Regions from separate parts of the Pseudomonas knackmussii B13 genome, predicted to be linked through region 1. Evidence: riboswitches for the same ligand, from Rfam matches in the RefSeq annotation. Region 1 holds a riboswitch; the other holds the start of a gene.
What was found. Region 1 has a riboswitch for manganese ahead of PKB_RS24635 (sodium:calcium antiporter). Riboswitches for the same ligand answer to the same signal wherever they lie in the genome.
Positions count from the first base shown of each region.

Region 2: it holds a riboswitch for manganese, as region 1 does, so the genes downstream of both, PKB_RS22955 (TMEM165/GDT1 family protein) here and PKB_RS24635 (sodium:calcium antiporter) in region 1, are expected to answer to the same signal.

Region 1 is NZ_HG322950.1:5,271,828-5,275,003, reverse strand. Features, by position in the region: gene PKB_RS24640 (type 1 glutamine amidotransferase domain-containing protein) at 1-470, opposite strand, end outside; gene PKB_RS24635 (sodium:calcium antiporter) at 571-1,581, opposite strand; yybP-ykoY riboswitch at 1,639-1,815, opposite strand; gene PKB_RS24630 (acetyl-CoA carboxylase family protein) at 1,854-3,176, opposite strand, start outside.
Region 2 is NZ_HG322950.1:4,906,344-4,909,519, reverse strand. Features, by position in the region: gene PKB_RS22965 (NAD-dependent epimerase/dehydratase family protein) at 1-278, shown strand, start outside; gene PKB_RS22960 (ketosteroid isomerase-related protein) at 371-814, opposite strand; gene PKB_RS22955 (TMEM165/GDT1 family protein) at 911-1,492, opposite strand; yybP-ykoY riboswitch at 1,585-1,716, opposite strand; gene PKB_RS22950 (amino acid permease) at 1,750-3,176, opposite strand, start outside.

The DNA of each region.
Region 1 (3,176 bases):
GTGACGTGGCGCCCCTCGACCAGCGGCTTGCCGTCGCCGTTCTTCACGTGGCGCAGCACGCCCGGTGCGTGGCAGACCGCGGCCACTGGCTTGCCGGCGTTGGCGAAGGCTTCGATCAGGGCGATGGAGTGCCGGTCCTCGGCCAGGTCCCAGAGCGGGCCGTGGCCGCCGGGGTAGAAGATGGCGTCGTAGTCGTCCTCGCTGACCTCGGCCAGCACGCGCGTGCTGGCCAGTTCGGCCTGGGCCGCGGCGTCCTGGCGGAAGCGCTCGGTGGCCGGAGTCTGGGCGTCGGGTTCGTCACTCTTGGGGTCGAGCGGCGGGTGCCCGCCCTTGGGCGACGCCAGGGTCAGTTCGGCGCCTGCGTCCTTGAACACGTAGTAGGGCGCGGCGAATTCCTCCAGCCAGAATCCGGTCTTCTTGCCGGTGTCGCCCAACTGATCGTGGGAAGTGAGCACTACCAGGATCTTCATGGCCTCTCCTTACTTGCAGCGTATGACGGCAGCCAGCGCCGTGGCGCTGGCTGGAACCCGTCAGTTTAGGCGCTGCGGACGGCCTTGCACGGCGCGCCGGTCAGTGCGACAGGGTGATCGCCAGGTAGGTGACGTAGAGCGCGCCGTTGCCCAGCAGGACCCACGCGGCGATGCCGTCCCGATGCGCATTGATGCGCAGCCAGACCGCGGCGAGCAGGGTGATCAGCACGCCGGTCAGTACTTCGATGCGCGGCTGCCAGGGTGTCAGCAGGATGCCGATGGCCGGCAGCAGGGTGCCCTGGAAGACCATGGCGCCGGTGATGTTGCCGAAGGCCAGGGTGTCCTTGCCGCGACGTACCCAGAGGATGCTGTTGACCTTTTCCGGCAGCTCGGTGGCGATCGGGATGATCAGCAACGAGATCAGCAGGGCGGATACTCCGAGCAGGTTCGACAGGCCTTCCACGCCGTGGATGAAGCCTTTGGCGCCGGCCACCAGCATGGCCAGGCCAAGTACCAGCTGCAGGGCGATGGTGAAGGCGTTGGTCGGCAGGCCGATGCGCGACAGCAGCATGGGGCCGTCGGCCTCGGTGCCATGGCCATCGTCCACGAGATCACGCGAAGCTCGGATGGTCAGCGTGATGTAGCCGATATAGGTGAGCACCAGCAGCACGCTCAGGCCGATGCGGTAGGTGTGCAGCTGCGAGGGTACGAACATTGCCAGCGTCGCCAGGGTGAACGCCAGGAGGAAGAAGTTCAGGTCGCGCAGCAGGCCGCTGCGCTCTGGTTTCAGGCGCCCGCGCAGGCCGCGCTTGCCGATGACGAAGCAGGCCATCAGGCAGGCGGAGAGGGTGGACAGCATCAGCGGTGCGCCGAGGATGGCGCCGACGCCGACTTCCTCGTTCACCGTCACGTTGCTGGTGCCGGCGAGCAGGGCCAGCAGCGGGACAAGGGTTTCCGGCAGGGCGGTGCCGATGGCGGCGAACAGCGAGCCGGTGACGCCTTCGGAGATGCCGAGGCGTTCGCCGAAGTGTTCCAGGGCGTTGGTGAAGACTTCTGCAGCAACCAGGATCAGCAAAAGCATGCCGAGCAGTTCGAGGACGAAAGTCAGCATGCGGCGCGCTCCTCGTGGCGAGAAGGCGAAGCGGGGTGCGAAAGGTGCATCACGGTGGAACTCCCGGCCGGTGTGATACCCATGACCATGCGCCTCCCCGGCCGTTGCGGAGGTTGCATGGTCAAAGGTCTTGCCAGGCGCTGCGCTGATCACACCATGGCCTGCGGGCCAAGGATGTTGGCGTGATCCCCGCCGGACGGACCGGGCGGGCGGCTACTCCCCAATGACGCCGGGCATTCTAGCGGAATGCCCGGCGCGCTCAAGGGTTTGTTTCACCATGTGTCGATGAGCGGGCGCTTCTTGCCCTCGCGTTTTGCCGGCTTCGGCGCCGAGGCCAGGCCGCGCAGCAGCCAGCGGCGCGTCTCGGCCGGGTCGATGACGTCGTCGATTTCCAGGAAGCTCGCCATGTTCAGGCCTTTGCCGTTGCGGTAGGCGGCCGCGACCATCCTGTCGAACAGCTTCTGCCGCTCCTGCGGGTCTTCCACGGCGGCCAGTTCCTTGGCGTAGCCCAGGCGTACCGCACCTTCCAGGCCCATGGCGCCGAACTCGCCGCTGGGCCAGGCGATGGTGAACAGCGAAGCGTGGAAGCTGCCGGCAGCCATGGCCATGGCGCCCAGGCCGTAGCCCTTGCGCAGGACCACGGTGAAGAAGGGCACGCTCAGGCTCGCGGCGGTGACGAACATGCGCGAGACGTGCCGCACCGTGCCCTGCTTCTCCGCCTCCGGGCCGACCATGAAGCCGGGGGTGTCGCACAGCGAAAGCAGCGGCAAGTCGAAGGCGTCGCACAGCTGCATGAAGCGCGCGGCCTTGTCGCCGGCCACGGCGTCAATGGCGCCGCCCAGGTGCGCGGGGTTGTTGGCGATCAGGCCGAAGGGCTTGCCCTCGATGCGCACAAGCGCGGTGATCATGCCGGGTGCGAACTGGCGGCGCAGTTCCAGCACCGAGCCTTCGTCGGCGAGGGTGGCGATGACCTGGCGGATGTCGTAGGCGCGCAGGCGGTTCTCCGGCACGGCGTGGCGCAGCAGGCGCTGGTCGGCGCACTGCCAGTCGCGCAGTTCGCCCTGGAAGTACGACAGGTACTGGCGGGCGATGCGGGTGGCTTCGGCCTCGTCTTCCACCAGCACGTCGATCACGCCGTTCGGGCCCTGCACGTGGCTTGGCCCGACCTCTTCGGCGGCATAGCGGCCCAGGCCGCCGCCTTCGATCATCGCCGGGCCCGCCATGCCGATGCTGCTGTCACGGGTGGCGATGATCACGTCGCAGCAGCCGAGCAAAGCGGCGTTGCCGGCGAAGCAGCGGCCGGACGCCACACCCACCAGCGGCACCAGCCCGGAGAGTTTCGCCATGCCCATGAAGGTGGCGCAGTCGAGCCCGGCGACGCCCAGGTAATCGCTGTCACCGGGGCGCCCGCCGCCGCCTTCGGCGAAGAGCACCAGCGGGATGCGCCACTGCTCCGCGAGTTGCAGCATGCGGTCGCTCTTCTTGTGGTTCATCACGCCCTGGGTGCCGGCGAACACCGTGTAGTCGTAGGCGATGGCCAGGCAGCGCGCGGCCTCTTCGTCGAACAGCGCTGCGTTGACGCTACCCAGGCCTGT
Region 2 (3,176 bases), 370 kb from region 1:
GCGAACTGACCGCGACCATCGCCCAGTTGCTGGGCAAGCCGGCACCGCTGCCGATGCCGCTGCATCGCGCCCGCGCGCTGGCGACCCTGGGCCGCTGGCGCTACCGGCTGACCGGAAAGCTGCCGCTGCTCGACGACACCGCCATCGAGGTCATGGCCGGCGGGCAGTTCCTCGACGGGCGCAAGGCCCGCGACGAGCTGGGCTTCCAGAGCAGCGTGCCGCTGGAAGATACGCTGCGCCGGGCGATCGCCTGGTTCCGCTCCAACGGCTACCTGTGAGGCTGGCTGGGTCCCCGCGTTCGCGGGGATGACCTGTGTAGGAGCGGCCCATGGCCGCGAATCGCGCGCATGGCGCGCTCCTACAGGGTTGGCTAGGGCAGCGTCTGCTCCGCCAATGGCCTTGGCTGCAGGCCCATCTGGCTGCGGAAGCTTTCCATGTCGATCAGCGTGCAGAGTTCCTGCAGCTGGCCCTGGCTGTTGAACAACCAGAAGGCCATGCCGGGGATGCTCACCACGCGGTCGCTGGCCGGATAGCCGAAGGCCGGGCGGCTGATGCTGCCGACCAGGGTGCTCCAGGTGAACACCTTGTTGCCTTCCTGGAGGCACTCCTCGATGACCACGTCCAGCTCGTCCATGGACGCGCGGATGCCTTCGATCAGGCGGCAGTAGCCGGCGCTGCCCAGGGGCTGGGCGGCGAAGCTGCTCTTGTAGAGGAAGTCGGGGCTGTGCATCTGGCTGGCCAGGGCCAGGCGGCCCTTGTTCCAGCTCAGGTCGATGTGATGGCGCGCCAGGCGCTTGAGGTCCTTGTCGGTCATGGCTGTTTCCTTCAGCAGGGGGCGACGGCCGACAGTCTAGGAGCTGGTGCGGCGGCCGGGCATTGGCCCGACCGCCGGTGGTTAGCGTAAGAAACCTCAGAACAACCCGGAGAGCTTCGCCGCGTGCCAGGCTGCAGCCAGGCCGAGCACGGCGAAGGCGCTGGCCGCCAGGCGGCGGATGAGCGCCAGCGGCAGGCGTTCGGCGGCGAAGTTGCCGGCCAGGACGACTGGCACGTTGGCCAGCAACATGCCGATGGTGGTGCCGGCCACGACCAGCCAGAAATGCGGGTACTGCGCGGCGAGCATCACGGTGGCGACCTGGGTCTTGTCGCCCATCTCGGCGAGGAAGAAGGCGATCAGGGTGGTGAGGAAGGGGCCGAATTTCTTCAGGCCGCCGCCTTCGTCGTCGTCCAGCTTGTCCGGAATCAGCGTCCAGGCCGCCACGGCGAGGAAGGACGCGGCCAGCAGCCAGCTCAGCGTGGCTTCGGAGAAGAAGGTCGAGACCCATTTGCCGACGGCGCCGGCGACGAAGTGGTTGGCCAGGGTGGCGGCGATGATGCCGGCGATGATCGGCCAGGGCTTGCGGAAGCGCGCGGCGAGGACGAGGGCGAGCAGTTGCGTCTTGTCGCCGATTTCGGCGAGGGCGACCACGAGGATCGGGACGAAGAGGGATTCCATCAGGCTTTTTCCTTGGGGGCGGGTCGACAGAGCACCATGACACGTGCCATCCGCCCGCCCCGGGCCGGATCGCTCGTGTCATAGGTCTTGTCAAACCCTCGGCCCGGGAGACGGGCCGAGGGTCGCACGCGCCATGGCCTGTGGGCCAAGTATGTTGACGCGCGCCGGGCGAGGGCCGCAGGCCGCTCGCGGGAGACTACTCCCCTAGGACGGCGCGCATTCTGCCCAACTCGGGCAGGGAGGGCAAGGCGCGCCGGTCAGTCGTCGTCGCCGGCGCGGACGTCCATTTCCTCGTAGCGCACGAAGCGGCTGCCGTGCTTGAGCCGGTAGCCCCACCAGATCGCCAGGAACAGCGGCAGGCTGATGTAGGTGGCGGCCAGGCCCGCCCAGTCGATGCGCTCGCCGATGAAGGCCTGGTAGTTCTGCCCGAGGGTGATCGCCAGGCACAGGCTGAAGGCGAACAGCGGGCCGAAGGGGAACCACTTGGCGCGGTAGGGCAAGTCCTCCAGGCGCCCGCCCTGTGCCAGGAAGCCCTTGCGGAAGCGGTAGTGCGAGGCGGCGATGCCCAGCCAGACGATGAAGCCGCACATGCCCGAGGTGTTCAGCAGCCAGGTGTAGACGGTCTTGTCGCCGATGAAGCTGGTGAGGAAGCACAGCGCGCCGACCAGGGTGGTGGCCAGCAGCGCCTGGCGCGGCACACCGCTCTTCGACAGTTGGGCAAACACGCGCGGGGCCTGGCCGTGCACGGCCATCATGTAGAGCATGCGGGTCGAGGCGTACATCCCGGAGTTGCCGGCGGAGAGGATCGCCGAAAGGATCACCGCGTTCATCACCCCGGCTGCGGCCGCGAGGCCGGCGCGCTGGAACAGCAGGGTGAACGGCGAGGTGCTGATGTCGCTGCTGTCGGTCTTCAGCAGGTTGGGATCGGTGTAGGGAATCAGCATGCCGATGACGAAGATCGCCAGGATGTAGAACATCAGGATTCGCCAGAACACCTGGCGGATCGCCTTGGGGATCGACTTGTGCGGGTGCTCCGACTCGCCGGCGGCGACCCCGATCAGTTCGGTGCCCTGGAACGAGAAGCCGGCGATCATCGCCACCCCGATCATCGCCTGCAGGCCACCAACGAAGGGCGCGTCGCCAGTGGTGAAGTTGCTGAATCCGGGCGCGTCGATGCCGTGCATGATGCCGACGATGCTGGCCAGGCCGATGCCGATGAAGATCACCACGGCGACCACCTTGATCAGCGCGAACCAGAACTCGGCCTCGCCGAAGCCCTTCACCGAGAAGACGTTGAGCAGGAACATGATGGCGAGGAAGCCGGCGCTCCAGTAGATGCCTGGAACGTCGGGGAACCAGAAGTTCATCACCAGCTGCGCCGCGACCAGTTCCGCGGCGATGGTCACCGCCCAGTTGTACCAGTAGTTCCAACCCATGGCGAAGCCGAAGCCGTCGTCGACGAAGCGGCTGCCGTAGGTCGAGAAGGACCCCGAATCGGGAATGTAGGCGGCCATCTCGCCGAGGCTGGTCATCAGGAAGAACACCATGACGCCGATCAGCGCATAGGCCAGCAGGGCGCCGCCCGGGCCGGCGGTGGCCACCGTGCTGCCGGAGGCGACAAACAGGCCGGTGCCGATGGAGCCGCCGATGGCGATCATGTTCAGGTGGCGCGGCTTGAGCGCGC